Regions from separate parts of the Clostridium septicum genome, predicted to be linked through region 2. Evidence: riboswitches for the same ligand, from Rfam matches in the RefSeq annotation. Region 2 holds a riboswitch; each other region holds the start of a gene.
The links. A riboswitch is a leader RNA that binds a small molecule or an ion and turns the genes downstream of it on or off. The one in region 2 is predicted to bind magnesium.

Region 1: another riboswitch for magnesium. It lies ahead of CP523_RS03395 (P-type ATPase actuator domain-containing protein); the one in region 2 lies ahead of mgtE (magnesium transporter).
Region 3: another riboswitch for magnesium. It lies ahead of mgtA (magnesium-translocating P-type ATPase); the one in region 2 lies ahead of mgtE (magnesium transporter).

Annotation. Positions count from the first base shown of each region.
Region 1 is NZ_CP023671.1:746,062-756,532, reverse strand. Features, by position in the region: gene CP523_RS03410 (cyclase family protein) at 1-504, shown strand, start outside; gene CP523_RS03405 (LbetaH domain-containing protein) at 562-1,266, opposite strand; partial or broken gene CP523_RS03400 (SUV3 family DEAD/DEAH box RNA helicase) at 1,544-3,301, shown strand; M-box (ykoK) riboswitch at 3,350-3,511, shown strand; gene CP523_RS03395 (P-type ATPase actuator domain-containing protein) at 3,839-4,441, shown strand; gene CP523_RS03390 (glycerophosphodiester phosphodiesterase) at 4,468-5,184, shown strand; gene CP523_RS03385 (MATE family efflux transporter) at 5,280-6,614, opposite strand; gene CP523_RS03380 (MerR family transcriptional regulator) at 6,716-7,522, shown strand; gene CP523_RS03375 (DUF3785 family protein) at 7,643-8,059, shown strand; gene CP523_RS15895 (clostri-philic family protein) at 8,144-8,281, shown strand; partial or broken gene CP523_RS03370 (IS256 family transposase) at 8,391-9,211, shown strand; gene CP523_RS03365 (peptidylprolyl isomerase) at 9,370-10,005, shown strand; gene CP523_RS03360 (DedA family protein) at 10,083-10,471, shown strand, end outside.
Region 2 is NZ_CP023671.1:3,117,766-3,128,236, forward strand. Features, by position in the region: gene CP523_RS14360 (amidase domain-containing protein) at 1-470, opposite strand, end outside; gene CP523_RS14365 (metallophosphoesterase) at 620-1,582, shown strand; gene CP523_RS14370 (dipeptidase) at 1,595-2,527, shown strand; gene ymfI (elongation factor P 5-aminopentanone reductase) at 2,544-3,287, shown strand; gene CP523_RS14380 (RNA polymerase subunit sigma) at 3,398-4,066, shown strand; gene CP523_RS14385 (anti-sigma factor domain-containing protein) at 4,078-4,947, shown strand; gene CP523_RS14390 (hypothetical protein) at 5,113-5,463, shown strand; gene CP523_RS16065 (hypothetical protein) at 5,565-5,714, shown strand; gene CP523_RS14395 (hypothetical protein) at 5,865-6,416, shown strand; gene CP523_RS14400 (DNA topoisomerase III) at 6,564-8,747, shown strand; M-box (ykoK) riboswitch at 8,799-8,958, shown strand; gene mgtE (magnesium transporter) at 9,131-10,471, shown strand, end outside.
Region 3 is NZ_CP023671.1:2,956,287-2,966,757, reverse strand. Features, by position in the region: gene CP523_RS13700 (YeiH family protein) at 1-840, opposite strand, end outside; gene CP523_RS13695 (LysR family transcriptional regulator) at 941-1,825, opposite strand; gene CP523_RS13690 (DUF3329 domain-containing protein) at 1,902-2,192, opposite strand; gene CP523_RS13685 (amino acid permease) at 2,422-3,852, opposite strand; gene CP523_RS13680 (NCS2 family permease) at 4,234-5,547, opposite strand; gene mgtA (magnesium-translocating P-type ATPase) at 5,760-8,378, opposite strand; M-box (ykoK) riboswitch at 8,730-8,891, opposite strand; gene CP523_RS13670 (GGGtGRT protein) at 9,027-10,028, opposite strand; gene CP523_RS13665 (iron-sulfur cluster assembly scaffold protein) at 10,051-10,471, opposite strand, start outside.

The DNA of each region.
Region 1 (10,471 bases), 1.0 Mb from region 2:
TCACATAATGGAACACATATGGATTCCCCTTATCATATCTTTAAAGAAGGTAAAAAATTAAGTGAATTTCCTGTAGAAAATTTCCTAGGAAATGCTTTTATTTTAGATGTAACTAAAAATAAAGAAAATGAAATTACTTTAGAGTTTTTAAAATTATACCAAGAGGAAATAAAGAAAAGTGAGTTTTTAATATTAAAAACAGGTTGGGAGAAATATTGGAATAATGAAAAATATTTTAATGATTTTCCAGTGTTATCAGAAGAAGCTGCATTATGGTTATCTATGTTAAATATAAAAGGAATAGGGGTAGATACTATATCTGTAGATAAAGTCCATTCAAAGGATTTTAATATACACAAAATATTGTTATCAAAGGAAAAGATAATAATAGAGAATTTAACTAATCTTAATAATTTATATGGAAAGTTTATGTTTATAGCAACACCTTTAAATTTTAAGGAATCAGATGGATGTCCAGTAAGAGCTATAGGCATTTTCAAATAGAAGATAGAAAGTTTACTATCTTCTATTTTTATTAAGGGTGTATCGGTTTACTAAGGCTTAAAAATTATTCATTATTTTTGAAGGATTATAACATAATCCACAGCTACATCTAGCAGATCCAAACATAGTAGTATATGAAGCTGGAAATTCTTTATTTATCTTTCTAACGGTTTCAGAAAAATCCTCTTTATCTTTAGGTAGTTGGGGTAACATATCTGCAATTTCTTGAGTATCCACAATCATAGATGGTGGTATAAATTTATTATCTGCAACAATAACTCCACCTGTAACAATTGCATTTGGAGAAACATATGTGTTTTTACCAATAGTCGCATTAAAAACAATAGAATTAAAACTTATAAAGCACTTGCTATGTAATAAGCATGGTCCATGAATTAAAGCTCCGTGAGCACATGAAACATTATCAGAAATATAAATTGAATATTCTTTAGAATCTACATTTACTTTTCCATCTTCCAATCCGTGAAGTATAACACCATCTTGAATATTTGTATTAACACCAATAAAAAAAGGAGTCCCTTCATCAGCACGAATAACAGCATTACAAGCTATAAATACGTTTTCAGAAATAGTAACATCACCTATTATAGATGAAAATGAACCTATGAAAACAGTAGGATGTATATTAGGAAATTTAGATTCTTTATTAAATGAAGTAATAGGATTACCTCCAATGAAATAATTTACGTTGTTATTAAAGTCATGCGGATTATAATTATTAGAATTAAGTTTTTCAAACACTCTCAATTTTATTCCTCCCTTTGAAAAAAGTATTATTATATTTATATCAAGTAAAATAAATAATATCAATAGTTTTTAGAAAATTAATAAATTTAATATTAATATGTAATAATGTTAATTATTTAAAGTAATATTTAATAATAAATAGTATAAGTATAGACAGATTTAGAATATAATAATTTAAAGAGTATAAATGACTAAAGAAGGATTTTTTATTTATGTACTGAATATTTTTTATAGGAAAATTAAAAGTAGTAAATATTTAAGAGGTGAGAAGTTGAAAAAGAATGCAATGCAAAGAGATTTTAAAAAACTTAAATCACAAATAAATCAAATTGAAGAAATAGTTCACAATTCAAAGATAGGTGCTTTAATTGAACATGAGTCAGCGGTTCGAAAAAAAATAAGACATCTTAAAGATATGGAAAAAGAAGGCTTTAAGGAATATAAAGATTTATATGAAAGATATGAAGAGTTATTAGAATATATATCAAAGAGAATCTTAGATGATTATAATAGAAAAAATAATACAGATTTTGATTTTTATCAAGTATTAAGAGGAAATTAGAATGTTTTTATAAATTCTGGTTTTATGACAGTATTAACTAAACAACACATACCTAAACTTATATCTAAAGAGTTTGAAGAAAACTTCCCAGCTAATCCTAAAGAGGAATATAAAGTTGCAAGAAGTATGAGAAGAAAAATTTTCATACATTTAGGGGAAACGAATACAGGAAAAACTTATACTGCTATGGAAAGGCTTAAAAGTGCTAAAAAGGGAATATATTTATCTCCACTTAGAATATTAGCTTTAGAAAATTATGAGAAATTAAATAATGAAGGAGTAGTATGTAATTTATTAACCGGAGAAGAAGAATTAATTAATAATAATGCTACTCATATATCATGTACAATAGAAAAGGTAAATTTAAATGAGGAGTATGATATTGCTATAATCGATGAAATTCAAATGATTGATGATTCACAAAGGGGAGCAGCTTGGAGTAGAGCATTATTAGGATTAAGATGTAATGAAATTCATATTTGTGGAGCATTAAATGCAAAGGAAATACTAGAAAAGATAATAGAGGATTGTGGCGATGATTATGAATTTAAGGAGTATAAAAGAAATATACCTTTAGAAGTTGAAAATAGAAACTTTAATAATGTTGAGGCAGACGCAGGAGATGCAATAGTTGTATTTTCTAAAAAGAAGGTTTTAAGTTTAGCAGAGCAGTATTCTAATTTGGGAATAAAAGCAAGTATAATATATGGAGATTTACCTCCAGAGGTTAGAAGAAAGCAATATGATCAATTTATAAATAAAGAGAATAAAATATTAATTACAACGGATGCTATTGGAATGGGTGTAAATCTTCCAATAAAAAGAATAATATTTCTAGATTTGCAAAAGTTTGATGGAGAAGAAATAAGACCTTTAACATCACAGGAAGTTAAACAGGTTGCAGGTAGAGCAGGAAGAAAAGGAATATATGAAGTAGGCTATGTTGCTACAGTTAGAGATAATCAAAAATTTATCAAAGAAAAGCTACAAGAAAATGATAGAGTAATAAAAGAGGCTGTAGTAGGTCCATCTGAAGCTATTTTAAAAGTACAGGGACTACCTTTAAATGAAAAGCTGGCCTTATGGGCAACTAGAGAGGAAAAGGTTGATTTTTATAGAAAAATGGATATAAATGAATATCTAATAATCTTAGAAAATATTAAAAGATATAAGCTTAAAGAAAGTATTCAATGGGAGTTATTAAAGGTACCTTTTGATGTTTCAAAAAATGAACTTATGGACACATTTTTAGATTATGTAGAAGAATTATTTGTAATTAAAAATAAAACTATTACAAAACCACAATGTTATAAGGGAAATTTAGATGAATTAGAATGTTATTATCAAAGAATAAATATGTATTATTCTTTTTGTAAAATATTTGGTTTAGATTTTGATGTAAACTGGATATATAAAGAGAGATTACAGGTAAGTGATGAGATTAACAAAATATTATTAAGGATTTAAGAAATAGTCACAAATTTAACAATTTTAAATATAATAAACTATAAATAAAATAATCCTCGGTAGGTGAGGTTACTTTAAGGATACGGATTGATACCGTGAAAGAGTGGAAACACTCTAAGCTGGTTAGCAAATTTTACCGAACAAAGAAGGTTTAATTTAATTCAATTTCATTGCCTTAAAGAGCTAAAACTTGAACGAGAAAGTGTATTTATTAGTTAAATAATACCCTTGTTTGTTCAAGTACAAACAAGGGTTTATTTTTTATAAAGAAATATATTTTTGGAGGTGGAAGAATGGAACCAGAGTACATTTTAGAGAGTGATAGTGGAGAGCGTTTAAAATATATAGTTCATCAAAGAAATGGAAGTAAGGTCTATTCTTCCAAGGTAGAAAATTCCTAGCCTAAATTTCTAGAACCTTTAATCTTTATAGCATCTACTATTTCTTAAGTATAATCTAAGATAATCTCTAAAATGGTTTAATAAAGTAATGTTAAAAGTTATATTTATTTACTATTGTAATTTGGGAGGTATGGGTATGGTTAACGGAAGAAATAGCAATATATCAATAGATAAATTAATTAGGTTTAGCAAAATAAATATAAATGACGTATATAGGATTTTGAAAACTAGTATAAGAGGAATTAGTAATGAAGAAGCAGAATTAAGAAGAAAAAAATATGGAGAAAATAAAATAGAAAATTCCTTAAAAGAAATAAAAGAAAAAAAGTACTATAAAGTAACAAGAGAAGGTGCAGAGATATTGGTATCAGTAGAATATTTAACTATTGGAGATGTAATACATTTAAATATAGGTGAATATGTACCAGCAGATGTTAGAATTATACATTGTAACAATTTATATATTAGTGAGTATACGTTAACAGGAAGAGATACTTTAGTAAAGAAACATGAGAATATACGGGGAGATTATTACCTAAATAAAAAAATAACAGAATTAGATAATATATGTTTGAAGGGAACAGAAATTGTAAAAGGAACAGCTTTAGGTATAGTAATAGCAATTGGAAATAACACTTACTATTCAAAAAATAAATCTCTATCTAACTTTATAATAAAAAGAAAAAATAAAAAGGGAATAATTAGGATAAAAGATATGATAAAATTATTAGAGGCATAATTTTATTATAGAGAGAAGGATATGAAATGATTTTAAATATTTCTCACAGAGGATATAGTGGAAAATATGATGAAAATACAATGATAGCTTTTAAAAAGGCTATAGAGTTTGGAGCAGATGGTATTGAAACCGATGTGCAGTTATCAAAGGATGGTATTCCAGTTATAATTCATGATGAAACTTTAGAGAGAACTATGAATGGAAAAGGGTTTGTTAAGGATTATTCTTTAAATGAATTAAAGTCTTTTAGAAGTAAAAATAATCATGAAATTCCAACTTTAGAGGAATTAATAATATTATTTAAAGATTCTAGTTTAAAAGTGTTAAATATAGAACTTAAAAATAGTATAATAAAATATCATGGGTTGGAGGAAATAGTTTTAGATTTAATAAGAAAATATAATATTGAAAATAGAGTAATTATATCTTCATTTAATCATTACAGTTTATTAAAGGTTAAGGCATTAAATAAAAATATAATTACAGGAGCATTAACTGAAACAACACTTGTAAATGTTCATGAATATTTGAAAAATATAAAGTGTGAGTGTTATCATCCGTATTATTATTCTATATTTGATGAGAATATAATGAATGAGTTAAAGGAAAATTATATTAAAGTCAATCCGTACACTATAAATAATAAAATAGATATGAAAAAGGCAATTGAGTTTGGTGTTACAAGTATTATAACCAATGAAATTGAGTTATTAAATGAGTTAAAATATGAATTAAGAAAATAATTTAGACTTTAAATATAAAAGGATTATCGTACGATAATCCTTTTCAGTTTGTTAAAAATATAATTTATATATCAAATGGTTTTATCAAATGTTTTTTAAAAAGATAATTTGTTTTTATAAAGTAATGTTATTGAAATTATTAAACATAATAATTCAGAAATTAAAGTAGAAATCCAAATTCCTTTTTCACCAAATAAAGAGGTCATAGCAATTAAAACAATAGTAATTAAAACAAGGCCTCTAGACAAAGAAATTATAGTGGCGTCAAAAGTTTTTTCAATTGAAGCAAAGTAACCTGATGTTAAAACATTAAAACCAAGAACTAAAAAAGTAATAGAAAATATTCTAAAGGAACTTACTGAATAGGCAAATAATTCAGGGGATTGTCCCTTTAAGAATATAGATACTATTGGACTAGCAAAAACAATACATAGCATAAATATAAATATTGAAGAAAAAGCAATTGTTTTTATGCTCATCTTTAAAAGTTTTTTTACTACATTATTTTCATTTTTTCCATAATGATAACTAGAAAGTGGTTGCATACCTTGAGTTATTGCAATCATTGTCATTATAACTAAAGTATTTACATAGGAAATTATACTATAAGTTATTATCCCATCTTCTCCAATATATTTTAAAATTGTTTGATTAAATAAAAGTATTACTACTCCAGATGTTAATTCGGTAATTGCATCAGGAAAGCCTATATATAATATTCTCTTTAGCATTTCAAAATTAATTTTAAATTTAACAAATTTCAATTTTCCACGAGAACTTAAAAAATGTATTAAGAAAAATAAACAAGAAACACCTTGTGATATTATTGTTGCAAAAGCAGCTCCTTTAATTCCAAAGCCTAATAGTATAACAAAAATAAAATCTAATACTATATTTGTTACAGCTGAAATAATCATTCCTATTATAGATAAATGAGGAAATCCATCAGTTTTACTTAATACTTCAAGACAATAAGAAATTATAAAGAAAGCATTAAAAATCATTATAATCTTTAAATAATCTTTAACTAATTGAAATGTAGCATCTGTAGCTCCTAAAAATAATGTTATTTTATCTATATTTATTAAACTTATAATAGTAATTGAAATAGATACTACTATTATACAAAGCACATTAAAACTAAAAGCTTCTCTAGCTTTGTCCAATTTTTTTTGTCCTAAATAAATAGCAATTACAGTAGATACCCCTGTTGAAAAAAGCATAGAAAGTGCAAATATAAAATTAACAAATGGCATAGATATATTTACAGCAGCTAAAGCCACGGGACCTACACCTCTACTAACAAATATTCCATCTATCATTGTATATAATGAAAATACCCACATTGCAGCTACTGATGGTAGCAAATATTTAATAAATTTTTTTCTAAGTGTGAGGTTATCATTTATATTTTCTTTTTTTTCCTTCATTGTATAACTCCTTAAGTGAAATTTGATACTACCTATTAATAAATATAAACTATGGTATAATACTAAGGTCAAATTTATTTTAGTAGAAATAAGGAGATTTTATGAAGGAGTATTATAAGATAGGTGAAATTTCTAAGATTTATGGAATTGGAAGAGACTCTCTAATGTATTACGAGGAAATAGGCATATTAAAGCCTATTAGAGATACAAATGATTATAGGTTATATAGTATTAGTGATATATGGAAGTTAAATTTAATTAAAGAATTAAGAGAGTTAAATTTTTCAATGGCAAAGATAAAAGAATATATTAATAATAGAAATATAACTTCTACTAAAGAAATGTTAAATGAAGAAATACGGTTATTAAACAAAAAAATAATAGATTTAAATAAACAAAAAGCTAATATATCTAAAAGGCTTAAAGATATAGAAGAAGTAATAGAGAACAGTTTAATTAATAAAGTAGAAGTTGTTTATATAAAAGAAAGAAAAGCATTAAAGTTAAATGGAGATATATCAAGAGATGTAGAAGTAGATTTTTTAGTTAAAAAACTTCAAAAGGAATATGAAGAGAAATTTTACCTTTTAGGAAATAATCATATTGGTGCGATTTATAATTCAAATAAGTTAGATAAAGGTATATACAATCAATATAAATCTGTATTTTGTCTTTTAGAGGATTTAGATGAAGGATACAATTTAGTTTTAAAAGAAGGTAAATATGTTACATATTCATATAAAGGTGCCTATAGTAAAAATAAAATTTATTTAAAAGAAATGTTTGAGTTTATAGAAAGAAATTCTTATGAAATATTAGATGATCCAATAGAAATATATAAATTAGATGTTCACGAAACATCTATAGAAAATGAATTCATAACAGAAATACAAATTCCTATAAAATAAATTTTTAAAATTAATGCAAAAAATCTTTATAGGTGCAAAGAATATTAAGGTATGTTAAACTAATTTATATAAATTAATGTTGATTATAGTAAAAATCAATAGTAAAAAGGAGATTAATTTATGACATATAAGTTTAATTTTGAAGGAAAAGAATATGAATTAAAAGAAGATAATTTAGATTACTTTGCAAATGATGAAGAATTTGAATTAGAAGGAATAGATGAAAAAAAAGTTTTAGAATTACTTGCAAATAGTGACGATGTAGATTTTGATACTGCATATTATGAAACTTGTTGTGAGGAGTGCAGAGCTGGAAAAGAAGAAAAGAAAAAGGTATTTGATTTTCTAGAGTTTTTCTTTTATGCTTATGGAAAAGATGGTAAATTTATAACAAGTAGTATAGACGATGAATATGAAAAAAAATCATTTACTAAGCTTTATAGAGAAGGAAAAGTCGATCGTAGTTATCTTGTAACAGTAATAGTATGTAAAAACTGTGGAGTATACTCTATTGAAATAGAGAACTTTGAAGTATAAAAATATAAATGCATTAAAAATTTCTATAGGTACAAAATAAGTAAGAAGGACAAATAGTACTTTATAGAAAGGATGTGCTTATATATGCCAAAAAATAATAAAACAAAAGAGTCTCAACAAAAAGGTGAAAGAAGACAAAGACTTCATGGGAATCAAAACAATGTAGGAAATGATAAAAATAGAGCTGAGTACACAGATTTTGATGGAAACTCAATTGAATAATTGAGACAGTAGATAGTTTTGTGTAAAAACAAAACTATCTACTGTTTTTTTTTGTATCAACAGTTGGAAGTTTTGGAATAATATACTATATAAATTAGGAGGAATTATTATGACAAGAAAAATTGATACCGACTTTGATTACAACGAGGAAATTAAAAGATGCAAAACAATCGATGATGTGATGGGTAAAAACGGATTAATACAAAGATTAGTTAAAGATGTTCTTGAAAATATATTAGAAGGTGAAATGGAAGAATATCTAGGAAGAAATAAATATGAACGTGTAGAAGCAGTTGATCAAACTAAGAAGAACTACAGGAATGGTTATAGTCGCAAGAATTTAAGAAGTTCCTTCGGTGACGTCGATCTAGACTACCCCGTGATAGAAATGCTGAATTTGAGCCATAAATTATAAAAAAATATGAAACTGTGTGTACTGAGTTAGATAAAAAGATTATATCTTTATATGCTAAAGGTATGTCAACATCTGATATTCAGGCTGAAATTGAAGACTTATATGGAATAACTATATCACCATCGATGGTATCTAAAATAACTGATAAAGTGCTTGCTAGCGCCGCCGAATGGCAAAATAGAGCATTAGATAAAATATATCCAATAGTTTATTTAGATGCTATGTACTTTAAAGTTAGAAGTAATGGAAAGATAGTTAACAAGGCTGTCTATATATGCTTAGGATACACTATGGAAGGATATAAAGATATTTTAGGTATATGGGTTGATGAAGCTGAAGGTGCTAAATTCTGGTTAGGAATTTGCAATGATTAAAAAAATAGAGGTGTAAAAGAGATTTTAATTGCTTGTATGGATGAATTAAAAGGGCTTCCACAAGCTATAAAAACAGTATTTCCATCAGTAAATATTCAAACATGTATTGTTCATCAAATAAGAAATTCAATAAAATACATACTACAAATATCTTAGAAGGTTTTAATTGAAGATATAGGTTAACATCCTATATCGTTTTTATTAATAAATAATTATTATATATTTTAACATATTGTTTTACTATGTATTAAAATAGTATAATAAATAATGTTAATTTGTAAATAAAAGGAGATTGTGTTATGAGAAAGAATTTAAAAAAATATTTATTAACTATGTTAGCAACCAGCTTAAGTTTAGTAGTTTTAGTTGGATGTACCTCTTCTAAAAATAATGGAAAAAAAGAAGGATCAACAGAAAATTTACCAATAGCAACTATTAAAATAAAAGATTATGGGAATATAGAAGCAGAACTTTATCCCGACATAGCACCTAATACTGTAAATAACTTTATATCTTTAGCTAATGATGGATTCTATAATAATTTAACATTTCATAGAATAATAGAAGGTTTTATGATTCAAGGAGGAGATCCAGAAGGTACAGGTGTAGGTGGCCCTGGATATTCAATTAAAGGAGAATTTAAATCAAATGGATTTGAAAATAACTTAAAGCATGAAAAGGGAGTGTTATCAATGGCAAGAACTAATGATCCTAATTCAGCTGGAAGTCAATTTTTTATAATGACAGAAGATGCTTCTCATCTAGATGGACAATATGCAGCATTTGGTAAAGTAATATCAGGAATAGATGTATTAGAAAAAGTAGAGAAGGTAGAAACTGATTCTAATGATAAGCCAAAAACAGATGTAATTATTGAATCAATTACTGTTGATACAAAGGGAGAAAAATATAATAAACCAGAGAAATCAAAGTAAATTTAAGAGAATAAAAATTAAAAATTAAGATTAATTTAAGATGTATCAGTTAAACTAAAATAAACTAGAAAATACATATGAAAGAAGGTTTAACATTGGGCATACAAGAAATTATGCAATACATTTCTCAATATGGTATGATGTTCTTGTTTTTTATTATATTTTTAGAGTATCTTAATTTTCCAGGTTTAGGAGCAGCTATTATTATGCCTGCTGCAGGTATTGTTGCTTCTAAATCAGGAACTAACTTTTTTGTTGCATTAGGAGTATCAATATTAGCAGGAGTAATAGCTAGTTATATTTTATATGCTATATCATATTACTTTGGAAACTCTATTTTAGATAAAATATATAAAAGATTTCCAAAGACAAGAAAGTCTATAGAGAAAACATATAGCTATGTAGAGAAATATGGTAATAAAGGAGTTTTAGTAACTAGATTAGTACCAGTTGGAAGAACTTTAAT
Region 2 (10,471 bases):
TCAGGGGAGTCTAAATAATAATAATTAAAATCAGTAGCCACATCACATATAATACCAAAAAGTCCAGGTTCTTTTTCAACAACTTTTCTAATTTTAACATTAGATTTTAAGTCTTTAAATTGAACATATTGTTTTTCAGACCAATTTATTAAATACTGGGTTTTTTTAGCTTCACTTTCATATGCCCATAAACTTACTTTTATATTTAAGTCATAAAAATTTTTTAGAAGTTCACAGTCACCACAGACTACAGCTTCATTTCTTTCAGAAAATAATTTTTCAAGTAATCCTTTAAATTCAGCTTTAACCTTTTCAGAAGTACCAGTTCCAGATGAGCTTTCTAAAGTTTTAATTTCATCTTTAGTAAAACTAGAAGATTCTTTTTCTGTATAAGCTATAACTTTAGAAACAGGTGATGAAATTAAGGTTATTAATATTAAAAATGGTAATAGTTTAAACTTTTTAGCCACAATATTCTCTCCTTTATTTAAAAAATTTTTTATAGTGTTAGTTTGTACAAAATGATTTAGATTATATGTAATAAAAAATATTTTTTATAAATCACAATGAAACTTCTTAGATAATAAAATATTATAATATAAATATTTAAGGGGTTTTTATGTTTAAAAAATTAGATTTTTTATATGATAAAGCAAAAGAGATAAATTTTGATAATAGTTCTAAATTAGTTTTTATATCAGATGTTCATAGAGGTGATGGAACGTATTATGATGCACAATTACCAAATAAAAATATATATAAAGCAGCATTATATCATTACTATAAAAAAGGCTTTACATATGTTGAAGTAGGAGATGGTGATGAACTTTGGAAAAATAAAAATTATAGTGATATTGCATACTGCTATGAAGATATTTTTAAATTATTAAATAAATTCAAAGAAAATAATAGGCTTTTTATGCTTTATGGAAATCATGATATAATAAAAGGAAGAGATAGCTTTTATTCTAAGCAATATAAATCTTTAAAAAAGTGCGGAGATGATTATGGGAAAGAATTTTTAAATTTTATAAAAGATTTAAAATTTTATGAGGCTATAAATTTTAGATACTCTCCAGTAGATGAAAAATTTTTAGTTATTCATGGACATCAAGTAGATTTTATTAATTCTCAGCTATGGATGATTTCTAGATTTTTAGTAAGATATGTATGGAAATTTTTAAATGGAATAGCTGGTTTTAAAGATCCAACAAGTCCAGCTAGAAGTAATACTAGAGGAAGCAAAGTTGATAGAGAACTCTTAAGGTGGGCAAAAGAAAGAAAGAAAATGATTCTTTGTGGTCATACTCATAATAGTAGATTACCAGGAAAAGGAGATCCGCCTTATTTTAATGATGGGTGTTGTGTATTACCTTATGCCATGACAGCTATAGAAGTTGAAAATGGTAAAATATCTTTAATAAAATGGAGTGTAGAGGTGCAAGAGGCTGGAGTTTTATGGGTAAGAAGAAAAGTTATTTACGGACCTTTAAATATAGAGGAATATTTACTTTGGACTAGGGAAGAAAGAAATAGAATGCTTAGAGAAGCTGAAGAAATTAAAAATAATAAAAGAAAGTAGGAGTTTTTAGAAATGACAAGCATTGATTTACATTGTGATACAGCTAGTAGATTATTATATGAAAATTTAAGTTTAAACAAAAGTATATGTAAAGTAGATATAGAAAAGCTTAGGAAATCTAAAGCATTAGCACAAGTTTTTGCAAATTTTATAGAACTTAATATAGTAGATAATCCATATGAAGAATTTAAGAAAATGTATAACAATTTTATAGGTGAAATAGATAAAAATGCAAAGAATATAGTTATTGTTAGAAATTTAAGTGAGCTAGAAAATGCTAATGCTAATGGGAAAATAGGAGCATTTTTAGCCATTGAAGAAGGTGAAGTACTAGAGGGTAAAGTAGAGAGAGTTAAGGAAATGTATAATCTAGGAATAAGGTTTATAACATTAACATGGAATTTTAAAAATAGTATAGGATATCCTAATGGTGATTATAAATATAAAGATAAGGGATTAACCGAAAAAGGAAAAGAAATAGTTAATGAAATGGAAAGATTAGGTATTATTCCAGATTGCTCACATTTATCAGATGGGGGATTTTATGATTTGGTTAATATTTGTAAAAAACCTTTTATAGCAACACATTCAAATGCAAGAGCTGTAACAAATCACCCCAGAAATTTAACTGATGATATGATAGTTAAGCTTTCTAATAAAGGGGGAGTAATGGGATTAAATTTTTGTGCTCCATTTTTAGGAGATAAAGAAATTCCAGATATGCTTGAAATGATAGCTCATTTAAAACATGTTAAAAATGTAGGTGGAATAGATGTTTTAGCATTAGGAACTGATTTTGATGGAATAGAAAATGAAGTTGAAATTAAAAATATAGGTGAAATAGGAAAGCTTTCACAAGCTTTAATAAAAGAAGGATTTAAAGAAAGTGAAATAGATAAAATATTTTTTGGAAATGTAAAAAGAGTAATTAAAGAGTGTTTATAGAGATTAGGAGAATAAAATGATTAACTTACAAGGAAAAGTAGCATTAGTTACAGGAGCATCAAGAGGAATTGGAAAGGAAATAGCACTACAGCTTGCTAAAAGTGGAGCATCAGTGATAGTAAATTATTCAAAAGATGATAATGGAGCAGAATTAACTTTAGCAGAAATAATAGCAAATGGTGGTTATGGCAAGCTTTCAAAAGGAGATATTTCTTCTTTTGAAACTTGTAAAAATATAATTGATGATATTATTAAAAACTTTGGAAAAATAGATATTATTATAAATAATGCTGGAATATCTAAAATAGGATTATTTATGGATTCATCATGTGAAGAAATAAATAATTTAATAGGAATTAATATGCTAGGAGCAATGTATTTAAGTAAGTTTGCACTTCCACATATGATAAGTAAAGGACAGGGAAACATAATAAATATTTCATCAATGTGGGGAGAGGTTGGAGCTTCCTGTGAAGTTATGTATTCAACAAGTAAGGGAGGAATAAATTTATTTACAAAATCACTTGCAAAGGAAGTAGCACCAATGGGAATAAGAGTAAATGCTATAGCTCCAGGAGTAATTGATACAGAAATGAATTCTTTTTTAGAAGATGATGATGTAAGACAATTAGAAGAGGAAATACCTGCTGGAAGATTTGGAAAAACATCTGAAATAGCAAAAGCAGTATTATTTTTATGTAATGATGAATGTAAATATTTAACTGGTCAAATAATAAGAATTGACGGTGGATTAATATAAATTTTATAGCAATTTAATAAATTTATTTTAAATAGTATTATATATAGTCCCTAAAATAATATTTACAGTTGTACATTATATTAGAAAACAAAAAGGTGGATATTATTATAATGATTAATGATGTAGAGAGAAGTTTAGGCAAAGACTATAGGGGAGATATTAATTTTTTAATTGAAGAATATATGCCTTTTATTATTAAATCTATATCGGAAACTACTGGTAAATATGTTTCTTTAGAAAATAGTGAGGAATTAAGTGTTGGATTATTAGCCTTTAATGAAGCTGTAGAAAAATATGAGGATAATAGAGGTGGATTTTTATCTTTTTGTAAATTAGTTATTTCAAGTAGAATAAAAAATTATTTAAAAAGAGAAAACAAGGAAAATAATAAAGTATCTTTCGAAGAATTAATTGCACAAGGTATAGAGATAAAAGAAGATCACACCAATGTTGGAGAAGATAAAGAGGAGCTTTTAAGGGAAATAAATATTCTTAAAAGTGAAATAGGGGAGTTTGGGTTTACACTAGATGATTTAGTAGAGGAAGCACCAAAACATGAAGATACTAGAAGGAATGCTTTAAAGTTATCTGAAAAGGTAAGTAAAGTAAAAGAATTGACAGATCATTTATTTGAGAAGAAAAGATTACCTATAAAAAAAATATCCTTAAGGTTTACTGTAACAGAAAAAGTAATAAAAAGAAGTAAAAAGTTTATTACTACAGGTATTATTATTTATTATAAAAACTTTAGAAATTTAAAGTTATGGATAAAAAAATAAGGGGGATATTTATGTTTAAATGTTTAGTAATGGAAATAAAAGATAACATAGTTATAGTAATGAATGATGATGGATCAATGGTTAGAATTAGATTTAAAAATGGCATTAATGTGGGGGATAAAATAATATATTTAAAAGAAGATATTATTAATAAAAAAGTCAAACAATTTAATTATAAACCATTTATGGGTATTGTTGCTTTACTTATGATATCAATATTGGTATATTTTAATTTTAAATCTATCTCCCCATATGCAGAGGTTAGTTTAGATGTTAATCCTAGTATTAAAATAGAATTAGATGAAAATCAAAATATAATAGATATAAAAGGAATTAATAAGGATGGTAGTAGTATTGATTTCACAGGAATAAAGGGTAAAAATATAAATGATGGAATTTTAGAAATAAAACAAAGATTAGTAGAGAAAAATTATATTTTAAGAGGTAAATCATTGTTATTTGGATTTGCTTTTGTAGATACTTCCGAAAATATTCAGTATGAGGATCGTGTCAAAAGAGTTATAAAAAATACATTTAATGATAATGACGTTGCTTTTATTAAAGGAGATAGTAATAGTATAAGTGATTCTGATAAAAAAGGAATTTCATTAGGAAGATATTCAGCATCTTTAGATTTTGATGATAATAAACTAGAAGAAATCATTGAAAATTTAACTGTTGATGAAATATTAGATGCAATAAAAAATAAAGATAAATATATTTTTTGGAATGCAGAATTACAAGAAGAAATGATGGATGAACTAGAAGATAGATTTGAAGAAGATAAAGATTCAAAGGATAAAGCTGATGACGATTTAGAAGAAAATGAAAAGCAAAGTAATGATGATAATAAAGATGATGATTTGAAGGATTTAGATTAATGAAAAGTCAGGAGGTAAATTTGTTTACTTCTTGACTTTTTTTAGATTTTAATAAAAATTTTCAGATAAATTATAAAAAAGTACCTAAAGCTACTTAATAGTTTGTATTATATAGTGAAAGTTAAGAAAGTTATAAATTAATATATTAATTTAGGAGGAAGCATTATGAAAAATGGATTAATAGCATTGTTATTAGGAGCAATCATTATTGGTGGAGGAGTAGTTGGAGTAAATGCTTTATCAAATGAAAAAAATAATAGTGAGTTAAATAAAAATTATATAGAAGATTTAGAGGATGAAATAGAATATAAAATAGAAATAAAGATTTTAGAACAAGCAAAAAATAAATTAGGAATAAAGGATAATGAATGGAAAACATATGATGAATTAGAGGATATAATTGAAGAAAAGTTAGGTATTGATGATATAGATGATAAAGTTGATATTGAGGATTTAATAGAGAAAAAACTAGGTTTAGATGACGATGTTACTGATTATATTTATAATGAAGATTAAATTTTTAATAAGGCTGTAGACAAGAATTTTATTTAGGTCTACAGTCTTTTATTAATAATAAAAATTTTTTCAGGGATAATAAATAGTATAAAAGTTGAATTTTGGGAGGAAAAATTATTGAGAAGATTATTAATAGTAAAATATTTAGAACATATAAAATAGATTATTTAGGAAAGTATAAACTTTATACTGAAGATGAATTAAAAAGGTCTAGAAATGATGGAGAATATGTAAAGCCTAAAGAATTTTAATATAAAATACGAGAAATATAGAGGGATTTAATAATATTAACATTTACATTGTTATATATAGTAGAATAATTGAAGTCTTTTAGATTGAATAATTAGTTTAAGAGAGTATAATAATTCTATTAAATAGTAATTCTAGGGGGAGTAGCATAAATGAAGAATATAAAAGTAATAGTTATTTCAACAATAATATCGTTAGTTTCATTTGGATTAGTTTCTTGTTCAACAGGTCCTATAAATGCACCAGAAGAAACATCTAAAAAGGAAGAATCATCAAGTGATAATGATATATTTAAAAAAGTAAATGAAATAATAGATAGTGATAAAATATCAGAAAAAAAAGAAGAACTTAAAAATGAAAATAATAAAAATGAAAATGAATTAAATAGTTATAAAGATAGGTACAATATAGATGAGTTAAAAAATAAACTAGATGATGTTAAAAAAAGTGTTGGTGATTTTAAAGATTCACAAGACAAAGAGAAAATAGAAGATGAGATAAATAATATAACCGAAACTATTGAATCATTAAAAGAAACGGCTAAGAAAGAAGGGGCAATAGATAGCTCTATAAAAGATAATATTGATAATTTAAAGAGCTCTGTTGATGATGTAGTATCTAAGGTTAAAGATATAGACAAAAATAAGATAACTTTAGATAAATTACAAGATATAAAAGATAAATTAGGAAAATTGAATAATTAATAGAAAAGCTGTAGCCAAAAAATGCTATGGCTTTTTTATATAAAATTAGAAAAAGTTGATAAAAATGATTTTACATAGTACTATGAAGTATATAATTAATAAAATATAAACAAGAGTATTTCTAGTTGAAATAAGAAAGGAATTTTTATGGGAAAGACATTAGTTTTAGCAGAGAAGCCAAGTGTTGGTAGAGATATTGCTAAGGTTTTAAATTGCAATCAAAATAAGGGTTCATATATTGAAGGAAATAAATATATAATTACATGGGCATTAGGTCATTTAGTTGGACTTCAAGACCCAGAAGGCTATGATAATAAATATAAAACTTGGAGTATGGAAACATTACCCATGTTGCCGAAATACATGAAATTAACTATTCTAAAAAAAACATCAAAGCAATTTCATGAAGTAAAAAAGGTAATGACTAGAGGTGATATTGACGAAATTGTTATAGCAACAGATGCGGGAAGAGAAGGGGAACTTGTAGCACGTTGGATTATAGAGAAAGTTGGATGTAAAAAGCCAATTAAGAGATTATGGATATCATCACAAACTAATAAAGCTATTTTGGATGGCTTTAAAAATTTAAAGCCAGGAAAGGCATATGAAAATCTTTATAAAGCAGCAGTATGTAGAGCAGAAGCAGATTGGTTTGTAGGACTTAATGTAACAAGAGCATTAACATGTAAATATAATGCACAACTTTCAGCAGGAAGAGTACAATCTCCTACTTTAGCAATGATAGTTCAAAGAGAAGAAGAAATAAAAAACTTTAAACCTAAAGAATATAATACTATAAATGTAAAAACAGATAAATGTAAATTTACGTGGGTTAATAAAGATAATAATGGAAGAATTTTCGACTTAGAATTTAGTAAAAAGGTTGAAGCTAAACTTAAAGATGCAGATGTAAATATAGTAAATGTTAATAGCAAGGATAAAAAAGTTTATCCTAAACCACTTTATGATTTAACAGAACTTCAAAGAGATTGTAATAGACTTTGGGGATTTTCTGCAAAACAAACTTTAAATGTAATGCAAAGGTTATATGAAAATTATAAGGTTTTAACATATCCAAGAACAGATTCAAGATATATTACAACAGATATAGTAGGAACCTTAAAAGATAGAATAAAAGCAGTAGGGATTGGAGAATATAGAGGAATTTGTGAAAATCTTTTAAAGAAAGATATCAAAGGAAATAAGAGTTTTGTAGATAATTCAAAAGTGTCTGATCACCATGCTATAATTCCAACAGAAGAAAGAGGAAACTTAGCTCTTTTAAGCTCAGAAGAAAGAAAGGTTTATGAATTAGTAGTAAAAAGATTTTTAAGCCACCTTATGTCAGCTTATGTTTATGTGGAAACTACTTTAGAAGGTGAAGCTAATGGAGAAAGACTTTTAGCTAAAGGAAAGGTAGAAAAGGATAAGGGATGGAAGAGACTTTATGATAAAGTAGATGAAGATGAATCTTCAGATGATATAAAAGAGCAAACTCTTCCTGTTATAAATAAAGGAGAAGTTTTAAAAATTAAAAATGTAGAAGTTAAAAAGAACTTTACAACAGCACCATCTAGATTTAATGAAGCTACATTACTTTCAGCAATGGAAAATCCACAAAAGTATGTTAATGTAGATAAAGCCTCAGCTAAAACATTAAACGAAACAGGGGGACTTGGAACAGTTGCAACAAGAGCTGACATAATAGAAAAGCTATTTAATTCTTTTGTTATAGAGAAAAGAGGAAAGGAGATATATCCAACTTCAAAAGGAAAGCAATTGATAGAATTAGTTCCAAATGACTTAAAATCACCATTATTAACAGCTAAATGGGAAAAAAGATTAGATGAAATAAGTAAGGGAAAAGCTGATTCATATCAATTTATAAAAGAAATGAGAAATTATTCAAAAGCTTTAGTTGAAGATGTAAAAATAGCTAATAGCAAATTTGTTCATGATAATAAAACAGGAAAGAAATGTCCAAATTGCGGTAAATACCTTCTTGAAGTAAAAGGGAAAAATGGAATAATGAATGTCTGCCAAGATAGAGAGTGTGGATATAGAGAAAGTGTAAGTAGAAATACTAATGCAAGATGTCCTGAATGTAAAAAGAAATTAGAACTTAGAGGACATGGAGACGGTCAAATATATGTATGTCCAAATACTAATTGCACGTTTAGAGAAAAGGCATCAGTATTTAATAAGCGATTTGATAAAAAATCAGATAAAATGAATAAAAGAGAAGTTAATAATATAATGAGAAAAATGAAGAAGGAAGCAGAAGAGGATATAAATAATCCATTTGCAGATCTTTTAAAAAATTTAAAGTAAAAAATATATTGACATATTATATTTAGTTGTGTAAGATTAGTTAGTCAATAAAATAAAAATTGTTAGGTGAGGCTCCTATAAGGAAATATGTTGCTGCCCAGAAAAATCTAGAGATTCCAATGGGTTAACAGAAATCATCGCTAAGGTGATTTTTAATGTAACTGACATTTTGTCTACGCTTTATAGTGCTAAAGCTCTACGAGTTAAAAAGAAGTTACAAGACTTTTTGTGTAGAGCAAAAAGTCTTTTTTTATTTGAATTTCTAAGGAGGTGGTATTAATGGATTCGTATCTGGGGAAAATTTTAAAGACAATTAAATATTGGGGAGAATCTATTTATACCACGTATAATTTAATATCCCTATACTAAAAAGGGGAAAAGTTATGAAATTAGAAATGAATAAGAATGAATTAAGAAGATTTTTATTACATGCACCTCAAGATAAGGTTATGAAATATATAGAAGGTGCTCATCCAGTAGATATACTAGATGTATTAAGAGAAAATATAGATGAAAGAAAAGATATATTAAATAGATTATCAGAGAAATTTATAGCATCTATTATAGATGAAGCTGATGCAGAAGAAAAATATCATATACTTATGGAATTTTCAGAAAATAAGCAGAAAAATATTGTTGAAGAAATGTCATCAGATGAATTAACTGATTTACTTGGAATATTAGATGAAAGTCAAGCAAATAAAATTTTAGCTAAAATGACAGCAGAAGATGCAAGAATGGTTCGCCAACTTTTAAGCTATGATCCAGATACAGCTGCAGGTATAATGGCTACAGAGTTTATATCAGTAAAAGATAATATGACAGTTAGAGAAACTTTAAAATATTTGCAAGAAACATCTAAAGAAGCAGAAAATATATATGATTTATATGTAATTGATTCTTTAGATAAGTTAAAAGGTGTAGTTTCACTAAGAGATATAGTTACTAGTAATTTTGACACTTTAATTTCAGATATAGTTCAAGAAAATTTAGTAAGTATTCCTTATGATATGGATCAAGAAGAAGTTGGACATATATTTGAAAAATATGGTTATTTAACAATTCCAGTTGTAGATACTTTTAATAGACTTTTAGGTATAGTAACAGTAGATGATGTAATGCAAATTTTAAGGGATGAAAATACAGAAGATATTCATCGTCTTGGAGGCGTAGCAGAAGGTGAAAAAATTAATGGAACATTATCAGAATCTGTTAAAAGTAGATTGCCATGGTTATTTATAAATCTTTTAACTGCTATACTAGCTTCTTCAATAGTTGGAATATTTGAAGGAACTATTGAAAAAGTTGTTTCATTAGCAACATTTATGCCTATAGTTGCAGGTATGGGAGGAAATGCTGGTACTCAAACTTTAACAATAATAGTTAGAGGATTAGCTTTAGGAGAGTTAAATTATAAAAATGTAAAACGTGTTTTATTTAAAGAAATTGGAATTGGTGTTATTACTGGACTAGTAATAGGATTGTTAATTGCAATTCTAGGATATATATGGGAAGGAAAAGTTATATTTGGAGTTGTAATAGGAATTGCCATGCTTTTAAATATGATTATTGCAACTATTTCAGGTTTCCTAGTACCTGTTATATTAAAGAAACTTAAAGTAGACCCAGCCTTAGCATCATCAGTGTTTGTTACTACATTTACAGATGTATTAGGATTTTTCTTCTTCCTAGGCTTAGCAACAGTATTTATTGGTTATTTAATG
Region 3 (10,471 bases), 160 kb from region 2:
TGAAATAAATTCTGGAACTACTCCTAATGTATTAAGAATACAAACTAAGAAAAATCCTGTTATAAACCAAGGTATATTAATTTTACCTTTCTTTTTAACTTTACTAACTTCTTTATTTTTATGTATTTCTTTATCCTCTGGAAATTCTATTCTTTCATATATTAAAACTACAGCTACAATTAATATAATTCTTATTATTTTAAATACTGTTGCCAACTTAACTACATCATCACTTACAAATTTAGCTGATCCTATAACCTGTCCTACTGATTGTAGTATTCCTCCCATCATTGCTGACGTTTCAAGAGTTGAATTATTATATAGAACTGCTGTTATTAATGGAAGTATAATCATTAAAATAGTACCTATTACATTTACTATAGTTATAGATATTACTTTATCTGAATCATTAGCATTTATAACAGGCGCTGTAGCTCCAATAGCAGACGAACCACAAACTGAATTTCCTGAAGACATTAATAAGCAATATTTTCTGTTAAATTTTAATTTTCTTCCTATCCAATATGTAACCGTCATAGTTAGAGTCATTTGTATTACTATAAAAATTAAACCTCCAAATCCTAATTGTAGGATTTCAGCTAAGTTTAAATTTGCTCCCATAAGCACAATAGAATAATTCAAAAGATCCTTTTCTGCAAACTTAGTACCACTATCATATTTTTTATTATGAAAAATAGTATTTCCTAATACTATACCTATAAATATTGCGAAACTAGCCGCACCAATAGTCGTAAAATGACTTCCAAGTATTTCTGCAACTATTCCTACAACTAAACATATAATTAATCCTGGAATTATTCTCTTAATTTTTTCTATCATCTTTTCACCTCTACATCATACTTATTGCACAAATATGATTATAAATTGAAATTCTTAAAAGGTGAAATACTATTGTATTATTATAATAATAGGTTTTTGCTTATATATTACTTTCCCCTGCAAATTCGATAAACTTCTTCATATTATTAGATATAAACTTATCCTTATGCATTATAAAAAGTAAATCTCTTTTTATAACTCCTTCTTTTAATCTAAAAGCATTTAAATCACCTGTTTTAAGCTTTTCTTGAATTGTTATAAGAGAAATACCTCCTATTCCTAAATTAGCCTCTACAGTCCTCTTAATAGCTTCTGTATTACCTAACTCTAAAAATATTTTGCAAGGTACTCTTTTATTTTTAAGAAAGTTTTCTACATTTTCTCTTGTTCCGCTTCCCTTTTCTCTCATTATGAATTTTTCATCTGCTAACTCTTTTCCTAATACTACTTTTCTTCCCTTAAACTTATGATTTTTACCACAAATAAATACAAGTTCATCTTCCCATATTTTTTCAGCACTTATTTCATCTGATTCTATACTTCCTTCAATATATGCAAAATCAATTTTATTCTCTAAAATTAATTTTTCTATATGTTCTGTATTTTCTATAATCAGAGAAATTTCTATGTCTTTAAACTCACTAGAAAACTCCTTTATAATTTCTGGTAATATGTAAATTCCTATGGTTGTACTTGCCCCTATAGTTATTTTCCCTTTTATATTACTATTAAAATCTTTTAAAGTCTTTGTACCTTCATCATATAAATTTAAAATTCTTCTAGTATAATTTAGAAAAACTTCCCCCTCATGTGTTAAGTAAATCTTTTTTCCTATTCTATCAAATAACTTTACTTCAAGTTCGATTTCTAACTCATTTATGCTCTGGCTTATAGATGGTTGACTTATATACATATTTTTAGCAACCTTTGTCATATTTAAACATGTAGCTGTTTCATAAAATATTTTTAATTTTCTAAAATTCATTTTATCTTCTCCTATAAATAATATTTAATTTAATAATACTAACATAAAAACCCAGCATAAGCTGGGCTTTTTCAGTCTATTTCTTATTTACATCTTCATAGTCAACGTCAATTATATCCCCTACTACATCATCTGTATTTACAGTATCAACTTTTACATGACTATATGATGTTTCTCTATTATAATACTCACTTGAATTTTTTTGAAATTTTCTCTTAATAAACCAACCTTTAATTTTAAAGAAAATATATAGTATTCCTCCAAATAATAAAGCCCATGGTAATATTGTAATTGCTAAATTTAATATTAATGTAATAACTAAAAACACACCTAATATGTATAATAAAGTTTTAAATCCACTATTCATAAATTACTACCTCAACTTATCTTTTATTTTGCTTGTCCTTATTATACAACAATAATTTGAATTTTTCAACAAGTGATATAATTTATTTTATAAAGTAGTTTTATTTAACTCTTAAAGCTAAATATTATTTATTAATTATTTTGTTTCATTATTTATTATTATCATAATAATAAAAGTTATACTTTCCTGTACATTAAAAAAGTTGCTAACAAATGTTAGCAACTTAAAATTAAACTGTCTTATTAGTTTTTGAAGCTATCTTAGGTAATATCAATCCTAAACCTAATAATACAAATGGTGTAAGTACATTAAGCACTATTTGGAACCACCATTGCTTTGAATAAGTTTCAACTCCATTTGGGAACATCCCCATAATACACGCAAAAGCAGTAAAGATAAAGCACCAAATACCTGTTATTAAAGCAAACTTATCGTTCTTAACAAACTTATAATCAGATTGGAATTTATCCTTTGCTTTTTTAAGCATTATAAAGGCTAAGAATACCCATAGATATCTAAGTGGCATTACTACTGAATTTAATTTTAATAACCAATCAAATAATGTATTCATATCACCAATTCCAAGTGCTGGAATTATAATTAACACTCCAACTAATATAGCTGTCATATAATATCCATTTATTGGAGCACCATGTTTATTTGTCTTAGTTAAAGCCTTCGGTATATATTTTGAATCTGAATCTGAAAGTAAAACCTTTAATGGTGCATCTATTGAAAATACTAATGCTGAAATTTGTGCTAGCATATTAGCTAAAGCATAAATTACTAATAATAATTTACCAACACCATAATACTCTCCAAGTTTTTGGAATGCATAGTATTGTCCATTCATCATAAGATCCCTTGGAATATTATGAGAATCAAACATCATTCCCATTGCTACTGATCCTAAAATAGCTGATACTGCAACCATAACAGCTAATATAATCATTCCTCTTGGGAATTCTTTACTTGAATTCTTCATATTATTTACATATGGAGATATCTTTTCGCAACCACCAACAGCAAAAACTAACATAGATAATGTAGTAAAATATGCAAAATTAAATTCTGGCATAATTGTTTTAAATGTAATATTAGTTGTAGCTGGTTCTACGCCTCTTATTGCAGGTGCTGCTACCATTAATAAAATATATAATAATGACATTATAAAAATTGATGTTCCTGCAATAGTTCCTATTCTCTTTAATGATGTAACTCCTCTAGATGCTATCCATAAAAAAATTAAGAATACAACTAAAGTTATTGCCTGTGCCTGTAATGTAGGCATATTCTTTATTAAACTTCCATCTTGTTTAACCGTCCATCCTAACGCTATTAGAACAGATTGTGGTTTTTGAGCTAAATATGGAATATGTACTACCCAATAAGTCCATCCAGCAAAGTATGCTACTGTAGGTCCCATAGTTTCTCTAATCCATGTACTAACTCCACCTTTTGCATCTTTAAATGTTGATCCTAATTCACCAACCATTAAAGCATAAGGCACAAAGTATAACGCAATTATTAACACCCATGATACAACTACTGTTAGTCCTTGGTTTGCATAGTTATTAACAACATTACCAAAACCCCAAACAGATACAAAGGCCATTAACGCAAGGTTATACCATCTAATGTTTTTAGAGTTGTCTGTCATATCTACTCCTCCTAAAATTTCAACTTTCTAAAATTATAATATAATAAATATATATTAACTATTTTACCAATCTATTCATAGTTCGACAACATTAAAAAAATTCAGATTTTTCTTTTATTATTATATTAAAATTTTGCCTATAAATTTATTGTTAAACATGCTGTTCATTGTATTTTTTTATACAATATTAATATATTCCCCTCAAAAATCTTATTATATTCTCAACTATTATTTCTGAGTGTTTTTATAAACTTAAATTAAGCTCATAACAAAATTAAAAGCATATTTTTTATTTTATCAATTTAAATAATAGCAATTTTTAATACTATCGCTCTATCTAATTGAAATGAAATAAAAAAATATGCTCATGTTTTTAAGTTATTAAATTATAAACTTTAATATAAATATTATCCCTACAATTACTGTAGTAATACTTATATCCTTTACCTTACCAGTAAACAACTTAATTATTATATATGATATAACACCAAAAACAATTCCATCTGATATGCTATATGCTAAAGGCATCATTATTATAGTTAAGAAAGCTGGTATTGCTTCTGTCCAGTCAGTTAAATCTATTTCAAGAATTGGTTCTAACATAAATAGTCCCACTAATACTAAAGCTGAACATGTTACAGCTGGAGTTATAACTCCGAATAATGGTGCAAAGAATAATGCTAAAGCAAACATTACGGCTGTAGATACGGCTGTTAATCCAGTTCTTCCACCTTCTGCAACTCCTGAAGCACTTTCAACAAATGTACTTACAGTACTTGTACCAAGACATGCGCCAAGTGTAGTACCAATAGCATCTGCAAATAAAGCTTTTTTAATATTAGGAACTTTACCATTTTCATCTAACATCTTTGCTTTTGTTGCAACTCCAACTAAAGTTCCTATAGTATCAAACATGTCCATAAATAATAAAGTAAATAGTACAACTAACATATCTAAAGAAAAAATATTATGCCATTCAAATTTCATAAAAATTGGACTTAATGATGGTGGAGCACTTAATATATCTGTTGGAATAGGTGTTATTCCCATAGGAATTCCTATTATTGCAGTAATAATCATTCCTAAAAATAAAGCTCCCTTTACATTTCTAGCTATTAATATCCCTGTTATCACTATACCTATAATTGCAAGTAAAGCACTACCTTTAGTTATATCTCCAAGAGCAACTAAAGTTCCTTCTCCTTTAACAACTACACCGGCTCCTTCAAGACCTATTAATGCTATAAATAATCCTATACCTACTGAAATTGCCTTTTTAATATTATTAGGTATAGAATCAACTACTGCCTCACGAACATTAAATATAGTTAATACTATAAATATTAATCCTTCTAAAAATACTGCTGTTAAAGCAAATTGAAAAGAATAACCCATTCCTAAAACTACAGTAAATGCAAAAAAGGCATTTAATCCCATTCCAGGTGCTTGAGCAAATGGAAGCTTAGCATATAGTCCCATTATTAATGTAGAAACTACTGCTGAAACTGCAGTTGCTGTAAATACAGCCCCTTTATCCATTTCTGCTGCAGATAAAATTGATGGGTTAACTATTAATATATAAGCCATAGTCATGAAGGTAGTTATACCTGCTATCATTTCTCTTTTTACATTTGTTCCACTTTTGGTTAAATGAAAATAATTATCTAAATAATTATTTTTTTTCGTATTTTCCATAAAACCGTCCCTTCTTTCGTATATTTTTATGAATCCATGAACTATAATACATCATTTTTCGATAATTGCCAAGTAATTATACGAATATTTTTTTGTTTTTTTTAATTAAATTATGTGATAACATTTACATATGCATATTTTCCATTATAATAATTACAAATAATACGTATAAAAAAATAAGACCTCGTCTTTAGAAGTCTTATTTTTTTATTCTATAACCACTTCTTGAATTCTCTTATATATTTCCCCTTAATTGCTTGAAGTAATACACAATAACTTAATAATAATATTAACAAAATTGGAAAATACATTAATGGTAATGATGTAAAGCCTAATAAGTTACCAATATTAGTAAAAGGCATTATTAAACCTATTGCTATAATTAATACTGTCAATAAAATTACAGGCCTATTAGCTCTACTTTGAATAAATGGAACTTTTTCAGTTCTTATCATATGAACTATTAAAGTTTGAGACAATAGCCCCATAATAAACCATCCGGTTTGAAATAAACTTTGCATCTCAACTGAATTAGCTTTAAATACAAACCACATAACTAAAAATGTTAAAATATCAAATATTGAGCTTATAGGTCCTATAAAAATCATAAATCTTCCAATATCCCTTGCCTCCCATTTCTTTGGAGTTGATAAATATTCACAATCCATTGAATCCCAAGGAATAGACAACTGTGAAAAATCATATAGTAAATTTTGAATTAAAAGTTGTATTGGAAGCATTGGCATAAATGGCAAAAAAGCACTTGCTATTAATACAGAAAATACATTTCCAAAATTAGAACTTGCTGTCATCTTTATATATTTTATTATATTTCCAAAAACTCTTCTTCCTTCTATAACTCCATCTTCTAAAACCATTAAACTTTTTTCAAGTAAAATAATATCTGCAGCTTCTTTTGCTATATCAACAGCATTATCTACAGAAATTCCAACATCTGCTTGCTTTAGAGCTGCCGAATCATTAATTCCATCACCCATAAATCCAACAACATGTCCATTCTTTTGAAGTACTTTTATAATCCTTGACTTTTGTAATGGTGATAATTTAGCAAAAACATTAATTTCTTCCACTGCTAAAGCTAATTCACTATCATTCATAGAATCTATATGACCACCAAGTAATATATCTGAAACATTAATTCCAACTTCATGACATACTTTTTTAGTTACAGATTCATTATCTCCAGTCAGTATTTTTACATCTACACCACTATTTTTTAATGCTTCAATAGCTTTCTTTGCAGATTTCTTTGGTGGATCTAAAAACGCTATATATCCCATTAAAACCATATTAATTTCATCTTTTATTCCAAAATTTTTTTCATCTGGTATATCATTTTTTTGTGCCACAGCTATAACCCTCATGCCTTCTGAATTTAATTTATTTACCATAGCTAATGTATTTTCTTTTATTTTTTCTGTAAGCTTTAATACCTCTCCATTAACTTCTACATAAGAGCAAATTCCAAGTATTTCTTCTACTGCTCCCTTTGTAACTAACTGTCTTTTTCCTCTTATAGCCTTTAATACAACTGACATTCTTCTTCTTGAAAAATCAAATGGAATTTCATCTACCTTTTCAAATTTCTTTTCATTATTATCACAGCCTAATTTCTTTCCAAATTCTAGGATTGCTACATCCATTAAATTTCTTAATCCTGTTTGATAATAGCTATTTAAATATGCATACCTTAATACTCTTAAATCTTCTTCTCCATTTACATTTAAATGCCTTTCAACTACTATTTTATCTAAAGTCAAAGTACCAGTTTTATCAGTACATAAAATATCCATAGCACCAAAATTTTGAATTGCATCTAATTTTTTAACTACAGTTTTCTTTTTTGCCATTGTAACTGCACCTTTTGCTAAATTAGTAGTAACAATCATAGGAAGCATTTCAGGTGTAAGACCTACTGCTATTGAAATTGCAAATAAGAAAGCTTGTAACCAATTACCTTTAGTTAAGCCATTAATTACAAAAACTATAGGTACCATTATCATCATAAATTTTATAAGGAGCATACTCACCTTTGTTACACCTTTTTCAAAACTTGTACTCTCTTCCTTGTTTACTATTTCATTTGCTATACTTCCAAAGTACGTATTATTACCTGTAGCTAAAACAATACCTATAGCACTTCCACTAATTATATTGGTTCCTAACAATAAAATATTATCTAAATCAGATAAAGCTATTCCCCTATCTCTTTCCCTTAAAATTGTAAACTTTTCTACTGGTTCTGATTCACCTGTTAAACTTGATTGACTAACAAAAAGATCTTTACATGAAATAATTCTCATATCGGCTGGAATCATATCCCCTGCTGAAAGATAAACTATATCTCCAGGAACAATATTAATCATATCTATTTCTTTTACTTCTTTATTCTTTCTTTTAACTGCTACTGTTGTTTTTACCATAGCCTTTAGTTTACTAGTGGCTTCCTCTGATTTACGTTCTTGAAAAAACTTTAAAATCGCACTTATAGTTACCATTGTTATTATAACTATAACTGCTTTAAAGCTTCTTTCATCTTTAGTTGCTATAATAACATCAGTAAAAATTGAAACTATAGCTAATGTTATCAATACTAAGTTAAAAGGATTTATAAAAGATTTTAAAAGTTCTGCATACCAAAGCTTTCTCTTTTGGTGAATAACTTCATTATATCCATATTTATTAATTCTATTTTTTACTTCTTCATTTGAAATTCCTTCTATATTTGTATTTAAAATATCATATAGAGTTTTATTACTCATCTTTCCATATTTAATTAAATTATTTGTTAATATTTTTTCTTTTAACATTTCTAGACCTCCATTACTAAATATTTTTAAATTCTTAAAAAAAGACAACAGTAAATAAAGCTAAAAAATTATCTTTTTTAACTAAAAACATAAGAAATTTAAAATTGGAATTATAGTAACTTTGGTAATAAAAATAATTTAGACATGAAAATAGAAATGTTTATTCGATGTGAAAAAGATTGATCTCCTATACTCTAAATCATCACTATCTTCAGATTTAAACTTCTTATTATTACCCGTGCTGCTATTTCCAGATTCCATTCTTTTTCACCTCCTAAATTTAATAAATAATATTAAAAATAAAAAAAACCCTGTCAAACTCAAACTTGACAAAGGTATAATACACTTATTACTTATACTTTCTCGTTCGAGTTTTAGCTCTGCAAGGCAATGTAATCGCATTAAGTTAAACCTTCTTTGTTCGGCAAAACCTGCTAACCAGTGAAAGATGTTTCCATCCTTTTACGGCAGCGACCCGTATCCTTGTAGTAACCTCACCTACCGAGGCCTATTTACTTTTACAATATTATACTATTCTTTACTTTCAAAAATGTCAATACTTTTTTAAATATTATAAATAATTAATAAAAAAAAAAAAAAATAGTACACATAATTTAAATATTATGTGTACTATAAATAAAAATTATATTACTTGCTCATTGCTTCTTCTATAGCAACTGAAACTGCAACTGTAGCTCCAACCATTGGGTTATTACCCATTCCGATAAGACCCATCATTTCAACGTGAGCTGGAACTGATGATGATCCTGCGAATTGTGCATCTGAGTGCATTCTTCCCATAGTATCAGTCATACCGTATGAAGCAGGACCTGCTGCCATGTTATCTGGATGAAGAGTTCTTCCAGTACCACCACCTGATGCAACTGAGAAGTACTTCTTACCTTGTTCTACGCATTCCTTCTTATATGTTCCAGCAACTGGATGTTGGAATCTTGTAGGGTTAGTTGAGTTACCAGTAATTGATACGTCAACTCCTTCGTGATGCATTATAGCAACACCTTCTCTAACGTCATCTGAACCGTAGCACTTAACTGCAGCTCTTGGTCCGTTTGAGTATGCTTTTTCTTTAACTATTTCTAATTTACCAGTCATGTAATCAAACTTAGTTTGAACATAAGTAAATCCGTTAATTCTTGAAATTATATAAGCAGCATCTTTTCCAAGACCGTTTAATATAACTCTTAAAGGTTCTTTTCTTACTTTGTTAGCTTTTTCAGCTATCTTTATAGCACCTTCAGCAGCAGCGAAGCTTTCGTGTCCTGCTAAGAATGCGAAGCATTTAGTTTCTTCTCTTAAAAGCATAGCTCCTAAGTTTCCGTGTCCTAAACCAACTTTTCTATCATCAGCAACTGATCCTGGGATACAGAATGCTTGTAGTCCTTCTCCTAGAGCTTCAGCAGCATCAGCAGCCTTTACACAGCCCTTCTTTATAGCTATAGCAGCACCTAAAGTGTAAGCCCACATAGCGTTTTCGAATGCGATTGGTTGAGTTGACTTAACGATATCATAAACGTTGATTCCCTTTTCGTCACATACAGCCTTAGCATCTTCTATTTTTTCCATTCCGTATTTCTTTAATACTGGAGTAATTTGGTTAATTCTTCTTTCATAACTTTCAAATAATGCCATGTTTCTATTCCTCCTTACAATATTATTTGTGTCTTGGATCTATAACTGTAACAGCGTCATCAAATCTTCCGTATTGTCCTGTAGCTTTAACTAAAGCTTCATTAGCATCCATTCCCTTAGCAATCATTTCCATCATCTTTCCTAAGTGAACAAATTTGTAACCGATGATTTCTCCATCAGCATCTAAAGCTGTTTCAGTTACATAACCTTCTGCCATTTCTAAGTATCTTGGTCCCTTAGCAACTGTTCCGTACATAGTACCAACTTGAGATCTTAATCCTTTTCCTAAGTCTTCAAGTCCAGCTCCTATTGGTAATCCACCTTCTGAGAAAGCAGTTTGAGTTCTTCCATAAACTATTTGTAAGAATAATTCTCTCATAGCTGTGTTTATAGCATCACAAACTAAGTCTGTGTTTAATGCTTCTAATATAGTTTTTCCTGGT